3 regions of the Enterobacter mori genome follow, and region 3 is predicted to be linked to each of the others. Evidence: predicted binding sites of a transcription regulator. Region 3 holds the regulator's gene; each other region holds the start of a gene.
What was found. Region 3 encodes Fur, which represses iron uptake genes when iron is present. Its sites were predicted from a motif close to ATAATAATGAGAACNACTATCAA; they were not measured.
Positions count from the first base shown of each region.

Region 1: the regulator Fur is predicted to act here: its motif matches at 2,159-2,181, upstream of N2K86_RS19095 (siderophore-interacting protein).
Region 2: the regulator Fur is predicted to act here: its motif matches at 4,064-4,086, upstream of fes (enterochelin esterase).

Region 1 covers NZ_CP104285.1:4,044,117-4,050,004, forward strand. Annotated here, with positions in the region: gene N2K86_RS19090 (DNA repair protein) at 176-1,345, shown strand; gene N2K86_RS19095 (siderophore-interacting protein) at 1,346-2,110, opposite strand; gene N2K86_RS19100 (PadR family transcriptional regulator) at 2,258-2,752, shown strand; gene N2K86_RS19105 (methyl-accepting chemotaxis protein) at 2,749-4,308, opposite strand; gene N2K86_RS19110 (methyl-accepting chemotaxis protein) at 4,636-5,888, opposite strand, start outside.
Region 2 covers NZ_CP104285.1:1,195,924-1,201,811, reverse strand. Annotated here, with positions in the region: gene entF (enterobactin non-ribosomal peptide synthetase EntF) at 1-2,588, opposite strand, end outside; gene N2K86_RS05605 (MbtH family protein) at 2,585-2,797, opposite strand; gene fes (enterochelin esterase) at 2,808-4,007, opposite strand; gene N2K86_RS05595 (TonB-dependent siderophore receptor) at 4,201-5,888, shown strand, end outside.
Region 3 covers NZ_CP104285.1:1,295,121-1,301,008, forward strand. Annotated here, with positions in the region: gene glnS (glutamine--tRNA ligase) at 1-582, shown strand, start outside; gene chiP (chitoporin ChiP) at 1,028-2,425, shown strand; gene chiQ (ChiQ/YbfN family lipoprotein) at 2,473-2,799, shown strand; gene fur (ferric iron uptake transcriptional regulator) at 2,942-3,388, opposite strand; gene fldA (flavodoxin FldA) at 3,680-4,210, opposite strand; gene ybfE (LexA regulated protein) at 4,366-4,653, opposite strand; gene ybfF (esterase) at 4,782-5,555, opposite strand; gene seqA (replication initiation negative regulator SeqA) at 5,739-5,888, shown strand, end outside.

The DNA.
Region 1 (5,888 bases), 2.0 Mb from region 3:
AGCAAAGAGAATAAGGATATTTCTGGCGCATTTTCAGATTTTTGCAGGGGTAAATCTGAAGCAAGATTAAAGAAATCCCTTATCGCGCCGATCATCATCCGTGTGTATTATTTCCTGTAGCTTTTACAACAACTATCCTTAACTCAAATACTTAAGCGCCAAAGCGAAAGGCATCATGAGCACACCGATCAAACGGCTAGAAATCATAAAAAATGCCATCGAACTGGAAGATGACGACATCATCCAGAGCCAGCTGACGCGGCTGAAAAATGAAGCGTTTGACGAGGAGCTACAGGCAATCGTCGTGGCGCTTGAGCAGAAGAACTACACCGCAGCTATCAGGGCCATCACCGCATGGCTGCAGGGCCAGCGTGCCGTGACTCCGTGGCGTGACCCGCAGGTGGCTGCCAGCAAGCTGGAGCTGAAGGCGCTAGAGGAGCGTCTGCGCGATCTGATTGACCGTCGCAACGCTCGCGTGCAGCAGCTTGATGAGTTCAACGATCTCTATTTCTCCCGTCTCGGGCCGCTGATGCAGCAGATCCTCGCCCTGCGTAAAACGCTGGCGGAGCTAAACCTGCGTCGTCAGCAGGCGGAGGCGCGTCGTCGCGAAGAGGATTATCGCCGCTGCCAGCGCTATATGGCGCAGGCGGTAGAGGTGCTGGCAACGCTCACCCAGCGCTGGCGCGATCTCCCGGCCGATTCCGTACAGGCTGCCGAGGCGCGTAAACAGCTACAGCAGCAAAGCAACCTGATTGCCAATCTGCTGGCCGAAGCGCTGGAACTGGAGAGCGGCTTAACGCGTGAAGAAGAGCCCGCGCGCCAGGCGCGCGATGAGGCTAACGAAGAGTACGAGAAGTATCGCGAGCAGCATCACGATGCCGAAATGCGTCTGCGCAAAGGGAAAGATCTCTCGGAAGAGGATCAGAACGAGCTGAAACGCCTGTGGCGTCAGGCGAGCAAGCTGTGCCACCCGGATCTGGTGGCAGACGATCTGAAAGAAGAAGCCAACACCATGATGGTACAGCTCAACCAGGCCAAACAGCGCGGAGATGTGAAAGCGATCCGCTCACTGGTGGCGCGTCTGCAGCAGGGCTTTGAGCCAATGATGGCGAGCGACAGGCTGAACGATCTGGAGCGTATCCGCAAAAAAATGGCGCAGGTTCGCGAGCAAATCGACACCTTAGTGAACGAGCTGGCGGAACTGGAGAAAGAAGAATCCTGGCTGCTGGTTTCGTCGCTGAACAATATGGAAGCCTACTTTGCCCAGCAGGAGAAGGCGCTGCATGAGGTCCGCGCCTCGCTCGAACATCAGGTGAGCGAAGCGCAGCTGGAGTCCGCAGCCTGACTATTTCGCGTGCCAGTATGCGCTGGCACGCACCAGCTGTTGGTCAATCGCGTCGGTTTCAAACTGGCGGCTCAGGTTTTTCACCACCTTCCCTTCCCCGGTCAGCCAGATAAAGTAATCCTCTTCTGGCACGGCCAGCGTCGCCAGACGATCGGCCACCGCCTGCGGGTTGTGGCCCACAATCCAGGTGAGGTTGAATTCACTCAGGTGCGCCAGATAGTCCTTATAAGATCCGTCACCCACGGTCACGACCGCATGAATGTCCGGGCGCACCGGCAGTTTTGCGATGCCTTCTAAACGGCGGCGCAGCGCGGGCATCCCGGATTCATCGCACACGTACAGCTGCCAGGCGTAATCTTCCGGCACCACCAGCGATCCGCGTGGCCCACCGATAGTGAGTTTGTCGCCAGGTTTGGCCGCTACCGCCCAGTTGCTGGCAACGCCGCCATCATGAACGAAGAAATCCAGCACCAGCTCATTTTTCTCCTCATCGAACAGTGGCGTATAGTCACGCGCCTGCGGGCGTACGCCGTCGCCCCAGTCGATGCCTTCATCGGTGACAACGGGCGGAACAAAGGTCGCGCCCGGTGCCGGGAAAAAGACCTTGGTGTGGTCGTCGAAGCCGCGGGAGCTAAAGCCCTCCAGCGCCTCACCGCCGAGAACAATGCGCTGGAAGCCAGCGCTGACACGCTCGACGCGGAGCACGTTCAGCTCACGAAAGCGCAGGTCATTGCGGACACGTTGAGGGTAACGGGTTGGTGTCATTTTTATGCCCTTCTCAGATGAATACGATATATCGAAATTGATTTTTTAATGATAATGATTGCTATTAACCAGGAATGCAAGATCTTTTAGATTGCATCTGAATATATCTAAGATATAGTTTAGATATATCAAATTGAGAGAGTCACTATGCGACACGAACATGATGGCGGCGGACGCCGACCGCGCTTTTTCGGCCACGGCGATCTACGGCTGGTGATCCTGGATATCCTGACCCGCAATGCCAGCCACGGTTATGAGCTGATCAAAGAGATCGAGAACCTGACGCAGGGGAACTACACACCGAGCCCGGGCGTGATCTACCCAACCCTGGATTATCTGCAGGATCAGACGTTTATCACCATTACGGAAGAAGAGAACGGCCGCAAGAAAATTGCGATAACCGCTGAAGGACAAAACTGGCTGGATGAAAACCGGGAACAGCTGGAACAGATCCAGGTGCGCATCAAAGCGCGCAGCGTCGGCTTCCAGCTGCGCAAAAACCCGCAGATGAAGCGGGCGCTGGATAACTTCAAAGCGGTGTTAGACCTGAAGGTGAATCAGGGAGAACTCAGCGACGCGCAGCTCAAGCAGATCGTCGGGGTGATCGACCGCGCGGCGCTGGAGATCTCCCAGCTGGATTAAGCCAGCGCGCGTTCGCTCACGCGGAACACTTTTACCAGCTCTTTCAGGTGCATCGCCTGCTCGTTCAGCGAGGCCGCCGCCGCAACGGACTCCTCCACCAGCGCGGAGTTCTGCTGGGTGGTGGCGTCAATCAGGCCAATCGCGCTGTTGATCTGCGAGATGCCTTCCGTCTGCTCATGGCTGGCCTGACGGATCTCACGCAGAATCACGTCCATCTCCTCCACGTTGCCGACCATCCCGTTGATCAGCCCGCTGGCTTTTTCGACCAGGTTCATCCCGTCCTGGGTCTGGCTGGTGGAGCTTTCAATCAGCTGGCGGATTTCACTCGCCGAAGAGGCGCTCTTCTGTGCCAGCTGGCGCACTTCGCCCGCAACCACCGCAAAGCCACGACCGTGCTCTCCCGCACGTGCCGCCTCGACCGCTGCGTTAAGCGCCAGAATATTGGTCTGGAAAGCAATGGCGTCGATCAGGTCGATAATGTCGGACATCCGGTTGGATGTTTCGTTAATCAGGCGCATTTTGCTGGTCACCTGTTTCATCATCTCACCATTGTTTTTGACCACCGTGGCGGCATCGGCAGAGAGGTTGGTCGCTTCCCCGGTGTGCGATGCGGTGTTTTTCACCGTTGCGGTGATCTGCTCCATCGAAGCAGCCGTCTGCTCGACGGAACTGGCCTGCTCTTCGGTGCGCGCGGCCAGATCCTGGTTACCTGCAACAATCTGCGCGGCGGCGCTGGAGATGTTTTCCGAGCCGGTTTGCACCTGCTGCACAATCTCCAGCAGACGGGTTTTCATCTCCATCAGCGCATACAACAAGAGGCCGGTTTCGTCTTTACCGTGAGACGTAATGCTGCCGGTCAGATCGCCATCGGCAATGGCTTCAGCAAAGCTCACCGCTTCGCCCAGCGGACGGGTAATGGAGCGCACGATAAACCAGCCGATCAGGCTGCCCGCCGCCACGCTGAAGAGCGTGATCAGGAGCAGCAGCATGCGGTTGGTTCGGAAATCACCGTCCACCTGCGCGCCCGCGCTCTGCATCTCATTGTTTTGGATGGCGATCAGCGCCTGCACCTTCGCTTTGTAAGCCTGCTGCACGGTGAGGGTGTTGGTCATCATCTCCTGGATAGCGCCCGCACGGTTGTTGTTCTGCACCGCCTGCAAAATGCGGTAGCGCGAGTCCAGATATTGCTGGCGCACGCTGCGGATATCCGCCAGTACCTGCTGAGACTTCTGATCCTGCAACGCGTTGTTCAGCTCGCCCAGGAGCACCGTAATGTGCTCGCTGATCTCTTTCAGACGCTGCTGAGATTGCCCCGTGTAGGTGCCCTGCTCGTCCAGCAGCATAAGCTGCTGCGTGCTTATAAATTCCTGGAAGTTGTCGATTAGCTGGTTGGCTTTTACCGTGGTTGGATAATCCTGGGTAATGATAGTCTGCATCCCGTTGTTCGCCCGATTCAGGCTCAGCAATGAGACACTCGCACTGACGATCATCAGAACAATAAAGAACCCGAACGCCAGAAATAATTTCGTGCCGATCTTTACGTCATGTAAGAACATATTTACTCCATCGATGTGATTATTTCTCAGACGATCGCTGTTATCGGTAACGAACGCGCTAACTTTATGACTTTGATCGTTTTTTTATTTCATAACCATCACAATGGATAGGTACTGTCTATTAATTTTGGCGCATCGATCGTTGCTTAACCACCGGAGAGGGCATTTCTGAAATAGCATCGGGGAAAACTGACTTAGGCAGGCATAAATAACTGAACGGATTTTTTAGTTATTTAATATTACATTAACAATAAACATTAAAAATAATCACATTAAAACGCCGTTTATACCTGGTGGCATAAACGGCTTTTCTGGAACATTACTGACTCAATGGAGCACGGTCACGGCATCTTTGAGACGTCCCGCACGGTGCTTCACCATGGCGGAGATCTGCGCGCTCTCCTCTACCAGGTCCGCATTTTTCTGCGTGATACTGTCCAGTTCGGCAACGGCCCGGGTTAACTCGGACAGCCCACTAGCCTGTTCAGACGTGGCGTGGCTAATCTGGGCAATAAGCTGCGTGACGTTTTTCACCTGCTCAACAATGTCATCCATAGTGCGGCCTGCCGCGTGAACCTGATCGGAGCCGGACTGTACCTTGCTGGCGCTGGCGTCAATCAGCTTACGGATATCGTTGGCCGCACTGGCGCTGCGGCTGGCGAGGTGGCGAACCTCACCGGCCACGACCGCAAAGCCTTTACCCTGTTCGCCTGCTCGTGCCGCTTCCACTGCCGCGTTCAGCGCCAGAATATTGGTCTGGAAAGCGATGTCATTGATAAGCGAGGTGATCGAGCCAATCCGCTGGGTGCTGTCAGCAATATCATCCATGGTTTTCACCACCGTCTGCATCGCATTTCCGCCTTTGGTCGCCGCGTTGCTGGCCGCCACGGAGAGCTTATCGACTTCGGCAGCGGTTTCAGAGTTGCTTTGTACCGAGGCGGCCATCTGATTCATCGTCGCCACAGTCTGCTGCACATTGGTGACGGTTTGGCGCGTACGGTCGTTGAGATCGTCATTCCCCTGCGCCAGCTTATCGCTGCCATCGCGCACGCTCACCACCTGGCTTGATACATCATTGATTAACCAGCGACACATCAGCCCCAGCTGTCCGATCGCGCGCAGCGTCAGCCCCAGCTCGTCGCTGCGGTTCAGGTGCTGCACGCTATTACGCTCACCGGTCGCGACCTTCAGCGCCTGACGCGTGACATTTTCCACCGGTCGGACAATCTGCTGCTCGAACAGCATCGTCCCGACGACCATCACGACGGCAGCAGCCACTAGCGATGGCCAACCTGCAGAGGTTAACGCCAGCGTGGTAGCCATTACCGCAAACAGCGCCGCCATTACGCTACGAACCCGCCAGCGCAGCGGCATAGCCGCTAACTTCCCGAGCCAGCCTTTGCGCACCACCAGCCCTTTATGGATACGTTTTTTACAACGGCCTTCATTGAGCGCCTTATATAAAGGCTCCACGGCCGCAATCTCTTCAGCCGTCGCTTTTGTGCGGATCGACATATAGCCGGTCATTTTCCCGTGGCGCACCATCGGTACGGCGTTCGCTCGCACCCAGTAGTGGTCGC
Region 2 (5,888 bases), 99 kb from region 3:
CCCAGCTCGATGCGCTGGCCGCGAATTTTCAGCTGATCGTCGCTGCGGCCCAGATATTCCACCGCGCCGTTGTCAAGCCAGCGGGCCACATCCCCGGTGCGATACATCCGCTCACCTGGGGCGAACGGGTCGGCAATAAAGCGGCTGGCGGTGAGATCCGGTCGTCCCAGATACCCCTGCGCCAGCTGAATGCCGGTGAGATAAAGGTCCCCCGCCACGCCGAACGGCACCGGGCGCATCATCGCGTCCAGAATGCGCAGCCCCGTGTTCCACACCGGGAAGCCAATTGGCACGCTGTTGCCTGCAACCGCTGCCAGCTCGGGGCCAAACGCTGGATACCAGCTCACGTCCACCGCCGCTTCCGTTGGGCCATAGAGGTTATGCAGCGGCGCACGGGTGAGCTGTTCCCACTCGCGGCACAGTTCGGTCGGCAGCGCTTCACCGCTGCAGAACACCTGCTTAAGCGTTTTGCAGCACGCAACGTTTTCCGGCTTCAGCGAGGCGACAAAAGCCGCCAGCATCGACGGCACGAAGTGGGTGGTGGTCACGCCGTACCGCGCGAAGAAGCTCTGCATCGCCTGCGGATCGCGGTGCGCGTCCGGCTCGGCCATCACCAGCTTCGCCCCGGCGATAAACGGCCACCAGAACTCCCACACCGACACGTCAAAGCTGCACGGCGTTTTCTGCGCCACCACGTCATGCGCCGCCAGTGGATAATGATCCTGCATCCACTTCAGGCGGTTAACGATGGCGGTATGGCCGACCATGACCCCTTTCGGACGGCCCGTCGAACCGGAGGTAAAGATGATGTACGCGGTCTGCTCCGGCTTCGCCAGCCGCAGAGGTTCAGCATCGGTGGCCGGTAATAGTGTGTTGTAACTAAACGCAGTAATTGGCAGATCGTTAAAGCGCGGGAGCTGCTCGTCGGTGGTAATGAGCAGGGACGGCTTCGCGTCCTCCAGCATCATCCGCAGGCGATCGTCCGGGTAGCCGGTATCCAGCGGCAGCCACGCGGCACCGGCCTCGACGATGCCGTGCAGCGCCAGCGTCAGGAACACCGAGCGCGGGAGTGCCACCGCCACGCTGTCGCCCGGCTTCACGCCACGCGCGCGCAACTGATGTGCCAGCGCGACGACCTGCTCGCGCATCTGGCGATAGCTGAGTTCAATATGCGCGTCCGCCAGCGCGGGGGCGTCCGGCGTTTTGCTTGCCTGCACTGCCACCAGATCCGCCAGCGTGGTGGACGGCAGCGCCAGCCCGGTATCGTTGATACGGGCCAGCTGCTGATATTCCTGCTCTGAAACGGTTTCCACTTCGCCGCAGCGCAGGTCCGGGTTGGCGGCAAACTGCACCAGCATCGCGTTCAGGCGCGCCACGTGACGCTTCAGCGTCGCCTCAGCGTAACGCTGCTTGTTGGCGAGGATTTCAATACTTAGTCCACCCTGTTCGTCCGGGAACAGCGCCAGCTCCAGATCGTTCACCGGGCCGGTCGCCAGCGTGTGGGTAATGGCCACCACGCCGTCGATATCCAGCTGATAATCGAAGACCTTAACGTTCAGCACCGGGCCAAACAGCGCTTCGTCGCCTGCGGCACGCCCGCTGTCGCGCACGATCTGCTCGGCGTCGTAGCGCTGGTGGCGGCGCATTTTTTTCAACTGGTTCGCCAGGCGCAGCGCCAGCGCCGGCAGGCTCTCCTGCGCGTTGATATTCACCGCCAGCGGCAGGACGTTGAGCACCGGCCCGGTCGCGGTGAGCGCCGCAGAGCCCATGCGGCGCATAAAGATAAACCCGGCGGCGTAGTCCAGCCGTCCGGTGAGGCGCCCCAGCCACAGCGCCACCAGCGCAAGGGCCAGATCGGTGCGCTGCGCCTGCCCAGCCGCCTGAGCAAGCTGGCTAAAGGCGCGACCGTCCATTGCAATTTTCAGGCGCAGAATGTCGGTGGTGGCGGCGCGTCCCGGCAGCGGCGCGGAAGAGAGCGAGACCGGAGAAGGAAGCTGCTTGCGCTGCTCAGCCCAGAAGGCACCGTCGCGCGCGTATGCCTCGCTGTCACGATAGCGCTGATACTCGTCCACCACCTCGGCAAACGGCGTAAACGGAGAGGCGGGCGTCGTTTCACCCTTCTTCCACGCGGCGTAAATCGCGGCAATGTGGCGGGTAATGGCCGGGAAACTGAAGCCATCCACCACCAGATGGTGATAGCGCTGATACCAGTACCAGTGGCTTTCCCCCACCTGAATCAGCTGATGAAACGCCAGCGGCTGCCCGCTGTCGACGCGCAGGTTTTGGTTAAGATCGGCCTCCATCAGCGCCACGGCGTCATCGTGAGAGGTAACGCGAACGATGGGTGGCTCCGGCAGAATGAAGGTGTCATCCACCCACTGCCACACCTCGCCGTTCTCCTCGGCAAAACGCATCCTCAGGGTATCGGCCTGCATCATGCCTTCCGCTATCGCTTTTGCCAGCAATGGCGCGTCGATAACCCCTTTCAGTTCGGTATAGTGCGCCACGCTCCAGGCGTTTGGCAGGGAGGAAAGCTGTTCCGCCATCCAGATACCCGGCTGGGCGGCGACGAGAGGAAGACGGTTCATGCGCTTCCCTCCGCAAAATGGGACGGAACAAGCGTTTGCCAATGCCCGGCAAGCCACTGCTGGCACGCCTCCTGGGACTGCGGCTCGCAGACAACGCGCCAGCCTGCGGGCAGTTCGCACTGCTGCGGCCACAGGCTGTACTGCCCCTGGTCGTTTTGCAAAATGGCGAACTGTCCCTGCGGATTATCGAAAGGATTGCTGAATTCCATACAGACTCCGTTAGTGAATAAGCGGCTGCCAGAGGGTCATTAGCCCCTGCGTCAGCCCACCGCGCCAGCAAAGCGCATCGTGTCCGCCGTCAACCTGACGCCAGATAACCGGCTGCTGAGTGTGTAGTTCGGCGAGGAGCGCCTGGTTTGCGCGCAAGATAAGCGGCTCGTTGCGCCCGGCCTCAAGGACGATGCGCAGCCCGCGAGCGTTTTTTTCACCCGCTTTGAGTTGTTCGATGAGCAGCCCGCCCTGCTGCGCGCCGCGGTGCGGCCACCAGTAGGATCCGGACTGGCTGAGGATGCAGCCAAAACGCTGCGGCCAGTTGAGGCCCGCATAGAGGGAAGAGAGCCCGCCGAAGCTCTGGCCCGCCACCAGGGTATGGTCGGCGCGGTCGCTGAACGAGGCGGTTTTTTTCACAAGGGGAAGGAGTTCTTCCTGCACCGCCAGCCAGAAATCGGGATTACAGGGCAGTTCCCGGCTGCGATGTTCTGTGTCGATCACATCAATTAAGACGTAGACCGCAGGCGGCAGTTTGCCGTCATGGGTCAGCGACGCCAGCGCAGGCCAGACGGGCATGCTTTCGGCCCAGAACTGTCCGTCGAGCAGCACCGCCAGCGGGCGCTCGGGGCTGTCATCTCCGGTGGTAAAAATCCACACGCGGCGCCGGTTGTTCAGACGTGCACTGTTCCACTCAATGCAGACAGGCGGCTGATACGGCGTATCGGGACGATCCCAGCCCGGCTGCTCGGGCGCGTCCGGCATCTCCAGCGCCGAGACGGCGTGACCGCGCCCGCCGCGCCAGCTCTGCGGGTTCAGCGGGTCGGCCACCGCCTGCGGCAGCAGCCTGCGCCAGCCTTCGCGCAGCGCCATGCGGTCCGGCTGCTCGCCTTCAAACACTGCGCTGGCAAAATCGTTTTCGTTGCTGGAGGGGATAAAACAGTAGCTGCCGCGCCATTCGGGGCTGAACTCGCCCTGCCACTGCCAGACATCGGTATCCGGAATGCGCTCAAGAGATTGCGGACGGGCATTTTGATGATGATCGGTCACGCCGGTGATGTAGAGCCAGACGCGTTTTACCGTTGACGTTTTCTGGGTTCCTGCCGGGTCACGCCACCAGAAGGTGACGCGATAGCTCGCCTTCAGACGTTCCCATTCTGGCCCGTTTTTCGACTGCCACCAGGCTTCACTTCCGGTTGTTAACGCCGTCACCCTTATAACCCCATGTTTAACAGTATTTTTTTGTTTCAGAACAAATTTTATTGATAATATTATTGATAACTATTTGCATTTGCAATAGCGTAGTGCCCGCGCTGTGGGAAGCGCGCTCATAAAATAACCATGTCGCCTCCTCTCCCGATCGGGAATGGAGCCCGGGGATGCGGCGCGAAAAGCAGGACGTACAATGAATAAGAAGATTCACTCCCTGGCCTTGCTGGTCAATTTGGGGATTTACGGCATTACGCTGCCAGCCCTGGCAGATGACAATACCGCCGCCACCACAGCGCAGCACGAAGATACGATGGTGATCACCGCCGCCGAGCAAAACCTGCAGGCGCCGGGCGTATCGACCATCACCGCCGATGAAATCCGCAAAAACCCGCCCGCGCGGGACGTGGCTGAAATCATTCGAACCATGCCGGGCGTTAACCTGACCGGGAACTCCACCAGCGGTCAGCGCGGGAACAACCGTCAGATTGACATTCGCGGCATGGGCCCGGAAAACACCCTGATCCTGATCGACGGTAAGCCGGTGACCAGCCGTAACTCCATCCGCCTGGGCTGGCGCGGCGAGCGTGACACCCGCGGCGATACCGGCTGGGTGCCGCCGGAGATGATCGAACGCATCGAAGTGATCCGCGGCCCGGCCGCCGCGCGCTACGGCAACGGCGCGGCCGGCGGCGTGGTGAACATCATCACCAAAAAATTCGACGACCAGTGGCACGGCTCCTGGAACACCTACCTGAACGCGCCAGAGCATAAAGACGAAGGTTCCACCAAGCGCACCAACTTCAGCCTGAGCGGCCCGCTGGGCGGTGACTTCAGCTTCCGTATGTTCGGCAACCTGGACAAGACCCAGGCCGACGCGTGGGACATCAACCAGGGCCACCAGTCTGACCGTACCGGCGCTTACGCCAACACCCTGCCCGCAGGCCGTGAAGGTGTGGAAAACAAAGACATCAACGGCGTGGTGCGCTGGGACTTCGCGCCAATGCAGTCGCTTGAGTTTGAAGCGGGCTACAGCCGTCAGAACAACCTGTACGCAGGCGACACGCAGAACACCAACAACGACAACGCGCTGGTGAAGAAAAACTACGGTAAAGAGACTAACCGTATCTACCGCCAGAACTTTGCGGTGACCTGGAACGGCGGCTGGGATAACGGCATTACCACCAGCAACTGGGCGCAGTACGAACATACCCGCAACTCCCGCCTGGGCGAAGGGCTGGCGGGCGGTACGGAAGGCCTGTTCAACAGCAATAAATTCACCGACACCGACCTGGCCGACGTGATGCTGCACAGCGAAATCAACCTGCCGATTGATTTCATTGTGAACCAGAACCTGACGCTGGGCACCGAGTGGAACCAGCAGCGCATGAAGGACTCGACCTCCTTCACGCAAACCCAGCAGGGCGGCACCATCCCGGGCATGAGCGAAGACCGTAGCCCGTACACTTCAGCGGAGATCTTCTCCCTGTTCGCCGAAAACAACATGGAGCTGACCGACAGCACCATGCTGACTCCAGCCCTGCGCTTCGACCACCACACCATCGTCGGCAACAACTGGAGCCCGTCGCTCAACCTCTCGCAGGGGCTGGGAGATGACTTCACGCTGAAGATGGGGATCGCGCGCGCGTACAAAGCGCCAAGCCTGTACCAGACCAACCCGAACTACCTGCTCTACAGTAAAGGCCAGGGCTGCTACGCCAGCTCCGACGGCGTGGGCTGTTACATGATGGGTAACGACGATCTGAAGGCCGAAACCAGCATCAACAAAGAGATTGGTCTGGAGTGGAAACACGACGGCTGGCAGGCGGGCGTGACCTGGTTCCGTAACGACTACCGCAACAAGATTGAAGCGGGCTATGCGCC
Region 3 (5,888 bases):
GAGCTGGTGTCTATGCCTAACCATCCGAGCAAGCCGGAGATGGGCACCCGCGACGTGCCGTTCAGCGGCGAGATCTGGATCGATCGTGCTGACTTCCGCGAAGAAGCGAACAAGCAGTACAAGCGTCTGGTGCTGGGTAAAGAAGTCCGTCTGCGTAATGCGTACGTGATTAAAGCTGAGCGCGTTGAGAAAGATGCAGAAGGTAACATCACCACCATCTTCTGTTCTTACGATGCAGAAACGCTGAGTAAAGATCCTGCTGATGGTCGTAAGGTGAAGGGCGTTATTCACTGGGTGAGCGCGACGCATGCGCTGCCTGTCGAAATCCGCCTGTACGACCGTCTCTTCAGCGTGCCTAACCCAGGCGCGGCTGAAGATTTCCTGGCGACCATTAACCCGGAATCACTCGTTATCAGGCAGGGTTACGCTGAGCCGTCCCTGAAAGCGGCTGAAGCGGGTAAAGCGTTCCAGTTCGAGCGTGAAGGTTACTTCTGCCTGGACAGCCGTTATAGCACCGCAGAAAAACCGGTATTTAACCGTACCGTCGGCCTGCGTGACACCTGGGCTAAGATCGGCGAATAATATTGCTGCTCTGGTCAAGGAGAGACAAACGCCGCTTATTGCGGCGTTTTTTTTATTTATGATCATGGTATTAAGCCAGGGCTTAAAGATAAGCCGCTAAAATATTAGGTCAATGTGGTGCTACTTATTTTTCTAAAAAAAGTTTGTACTTCTCCGAAATACAAAAAGGATGAAAAATAAACAGTAAGTGCCTGCGCTACCCGCTGAAATTTCTGATATTTCCCCGCCAATCCTCGCTCTCCTCTAAATGTTACAAAGCACTACGAATTATGTGCACTTCGTCATAATCCTGACTTTTGCCCACGGAAAAGCATTGATAATTCGCGTCGCGAAAAATAACCTAAAGGCGGTAGTTAATTCGAGGGTATTTCTAACTACCCCTGACCTTTTGGTCTTTTATATTTTCGCCGTTGAGGCGTTTTAATTCGTCAAAGAGGAATAATCTATGCGTACGTTCAGTGGCAAACGTAGTGCGCTGGCGCTGGCTATCGCCGGTGTGACAGCAATATCGGGCCTGGTGGTAGCACCAGAGGCAAAGGCCGCGGGTTTCATCGAAGATTCTACCCTCACGGGCGGTATTTATTACTGGCAGCGTGAGCGTGACCGTAAAGACGTCACTGAAGACAAATACAAAACCAACCTTTCTCACTCCACCTGGAACGCTAACCTGGACTTCCAGTCAGGCTATGCCGCGGATATGTTCGGTCTGGATATTGCTGCCTTCACCGCCATTGAAATGGCTGAAAACGGCGACAGCGGACACCCGAACGAAATCGCCTTCTCCTCCAGTAACAAAGCGTATAAAGAAGACTGGTCTGGCGATAAAAGCGGTGTCAGCCTGTACAAGGCAGCAGCGAAATTCAAATACGGCCCGGTGTGGGCACGTGGGGGCTATATTCAGCCAACCGGTCAAACACTGTTAGCGCCGCACTGGAGCTTTATGCCGGGTACCTACCAGGGCGCGGAGGCCGGGGCTAACTTTGACTACGGCGATGCGGGTGCGCTGAGCTTCTCCTATATGTGGACCAACGAGTACAAAGCACCGTGGCACATTGAGATGGACAAGTTCTACCAGAACGATAAGAAAACCAAAGTCGATTACCTCCACTCGCTGGGCGCGAAATACGACTTCAAAAACGATCTGGTCCTGGAAGCTGCATTTGGTCAGGCGGAAGGTTATATCGATCAGTATTTTGCTAAAGCCAGCTACAAATTTGATATTGCAGGCAGCCCGCTGAGCACCAGCTACCAGTTCTACGGCACGCGCGATAAAGCCAGCAATGGCACCGTTAACGATATCTATGACGGCACTGCATGGCTGCAGGCGCTGACCTTCGGCTACAAAGTGGGCCAGGTTGATTTACGTCTGGAAGGGACATGGGTGAAGGCTGAAGGGCAGCAGGGCTATTTCCTGCAGCGTATGACGCCAACCTATGCGTCCTCAAATGGTCGTCTCGATATCTGGTGGGATAACCGCTCTGACTTCAACGCCGACGGCGAAAAAGCCGTGTTCTTCGGTGCAATGTATGACCTGAAAAACTGGAACCTGCCGGGTTGGGCTGTGGGGGCATCTTACGCTTACGCCTGGGACGCAAAACCTGCAGATATGGCGACACCGGACGCGTACTACGATCCAAACTATCGTCTGAAAGAGTCTTCTTACAGCCTGGATGCGATCTACACCCTGCAGGATGGACGTGCAAAAGGGACGATGTTCAAACTGCACTTCACGCAGTATGACAACCACTCCGATATCCCGAGCTACGCGGGCGGTTACGGCAACATCTTCCAGGATGAACGTGACGTGAAATTCATGGTCATCGCGCCATTCACTATCTTCTGATGAACACACCGGTGGGCAATGTCCCGCCGGTATGGAGACTGCACATGATGAAAAAAATCGTAATCGTCGCGTTGCTGGCATCAGGGCTGGTGGCGTGTGCTCAGACTGAGGCACCAAAAGAAGATTCCCGCCTGAAGGAGGCCTATAGCGCCTGTATCAATACAGCGGAAGGGTCGCCGGAGAAAATCGAAGCCTGCCAGAGCGTGCTGAACGTGCTGAAGAAAGAGAAAGCGCATGAGCAGTTTGCGACGCAGGAAAACGTCCGCGTGATGGATTACCAGGCCTGCATTCAGGCGCGTAAAACCGGTAACGATCAGGAAGTGGCGAAGCGTTGCGATAAGATTTGGAGCGAGATTCGCAGTAACAATAAATAAGTTGCTTTACGCCCGGTGGCGCTGCGCTTACCGGACCTACAAAGGTGTCATAGCCCGTAGGCCCGGTAAGCGCAGCGCCACCGGGCTTTTTTGCGCAAAAAAAAAGCCAACCTTACGGCTGGCTCAGAGTATAAACACGATATTATTTCGCGTCGTGCGCGTGGTCGTCTTCGCGGCAATCGCCTTCAGCACAATGACCGTACAGGTACAGGCTGTGGTTGGTCAGGCGAATCCCATGACGAGCGGCGATTTCACGCTGGCGTGATTCGATGGAATCATCGCTGAATTCAATAACCTTGCCACAATCGAGGCAGATCAGGTGATCGTGATGATGCTGCTGGGTCAGCTCGAAAACGGATTTACCGCCCTCGAAGTTATGACGGGTAACAATGCCCGCGTCATCGAACTGGTTCAGCACACGATACACGGTTGCCAGCCCAATCTCTTCACCCATGTCGATAAGACGTTTGTAGAGGTCTTCCGCACTGACATGGTGATTGTCTGGCCCCTGAAGCACTTCAAGGATTTTTAACCGAGGAAGCGTTACTTTCAGGCCAGCCTTCTTTAATGCGGTATTGTTGTCAGTCATGCGGAATCTGTCCTGTTGCTAAACGATTCACTTCTAAAGAAGAAGTGACAGAAAATGCACTTGGGATATTGCGTCTCATTATAGAACTGCCATGGCTAAATGAAAACTGCAAGTCTCAAGCAAAGTATGCTTATAAAAACGTGGTATCACCAACAAACTTGTTCGATGGCATCCACTTTTTACCAGGGGGATATTGTACAGGTCTGAACGAAAAAGTTAAAAGTTTGTAGCAATTAATTTAATCGGTTTTACCTGGTAAACGGGCGCAACCGGAGTTGCGCCACCGTGAAATCAGGCGTTAAGAATGTCGTCGAGGTTCAGTTCTTCGCGAACCTGCTTAACCCATTTCTCAACGCGTTCAGCGGTCAGTTCCGGCTGACGGTCTTCGTCGATGGCCAGGCCGACAAAGTGGTCGTCATCTGCCAGGCCTTTAGAGGCTTCAAAGTGGTAACCCGCCGTTGGCCAGTGGCCCACGATAGCAGCACCGCGCGGTTCAATAATGTCGCGGATGGTGCCCAATGCGTCACAGAAGTATTCTGCGTAGTCTTCCTGGTCGCCACAACCGAACAGCGCGACCAGCTTACCGTTGAAGTCAACTTCTTCCAGGGTTGGGAAGAAATCGTCCCAGTCACACTGCGCTTCACCGTAGTACCAGGTCGGGATACCCAGCAGCAGGATGTCATAGCCTTCGAGATCTTCTTTGCTGCTCTTGGCGATGTCGTGCACATCGGCAACGTCTTTACCGAGCTGTTTTTGAATGTTTTTTGCGATATTTTCGGTATTGCCGGTATCACTGCCGAAGAAAATGCCGATGATTGCCATGAGTAAAATAACCTCTTGAAACTTAATGGTATGGTGGCGCAATTTGTCCACGGATAAGGGCAATAATAGCAGAACAGGCAACCCCGCGGAAACTGCTATCGCGCAGGACTGCACTCTGTGCTACATGAAAAGGGTCATAAAGGGGATTTTCAGACTTATGCCTTGCTGCGCAATGTCTCAAGTTGAGTAATTAACATCTCTTCAATCAGTTCGCTGCGGCTGATGTTACGCGCCTCGGCCAGCTCATTCAGTGCATCGACAGCATCGGCGTTCAGCTTCAGTTCGACACGCTTAAGCCCACGATTTTTATCGCGTTTAAGCTGGTTGCGTTTATTAATACGCAGCTGTTCATCGCGCGAGAGCGGATTCGTTTTCGGTCGTCCCGGTCGACGCTCATTCGCGAACAGATCTAGTGTCGTACGGTCCGTTTGTTCTTTGGCCATGATTCTGAGACTTCGGGGGAAATACGCCGCCCTGCTAATGCCCGGGCGATAAGCGCGCCATCATACATCACCGAAAACGGCACGCCAACGACTGGAAGCCCACAACCTTCCAGTCGCTCTCTTTTTAATCAATTTGCAGTATCAGAGAGATAGCGACGAATGGCGCGCAGTACAGCGTCCGGTTTTTCGGCGTGAACCCAGTGCCCGGCACCGGCGATCACATGGGCTCGGGCCTGCGGGAATTGGGCCAGGAGCGTGTCGCGGTAGGCATCGGTAACATAAGGAGAATTTCCGCCGCGAATAAAGAGGGTAGGGTGTGGCCACGCGGGGACGGTTTCCCAGCCCACGATGTTATTGTACTGCTCCCAGAGCACCGGCACGTTAAAACGCCATTGCCCGTCGACGAATGACTTCAGCAGGAATTGCACGACGCCTTCTTCATCCAGATGCTCACGCATCACGGCGGCAGCCTGTTGGCGCGTCGCGACACCCGCGTCTGTGACCGCATTAATAGCGGCGAAAATCTCATCGTGACGACGGACGTTGTAATCCACAGGCGCGACGTCAATGACAATCAGCCCGTTGATACGCTCTGGCGCAAGCGCCGTCAGGGCCATCACCGCTTTGCCACCCATGGAATGCCCGATCAGCGTTACCTTTTGCAGGCTATGTGCATCCAGCGTATCCAGCAGATCCTGCGCCATCGCCGCGTAGGTCATCTCGTCGGAACGCCCGGAAAGACCGTGATTGCGCATATCAACCTGAAAAATATCGTGGTCGGAAACCAGATCGCGCGCCAGCACGCCCAGGTTATCCAGGCTACCAAACAGCCCGTGAACCAGTACGATGGGAGAATTATTGTTCGGCGATTGTGCAGATTGCGCTCGGGTATTCAATTTCATGGCAAAGTTCTTTTTTTACGTATGTCAGGTTAGGGTATCATGTTGACCATTCTGCCGCCCGGCTGCAAGGATCCAGTTTAATCTGACTTTTGCCGCCTGCCGGGTTTGACGCTATCCGCTGTTGGGATTTGACCTTATAATCCCAACGACTTGTATTCAGATAAGATATCGCACTGGATTAAGATGAAAACAATCGAAGTTGATGACGAACTCTATCAGTTTATTGCCAGCCAGACGCGGCATATCGGGGAGAGCGCGTCCGACATTTTACGGCGTATGCTTAAAATTTCCGCCGCCTCACAGCCTGCTACCCCTGTCACAAAAGATGTCGTG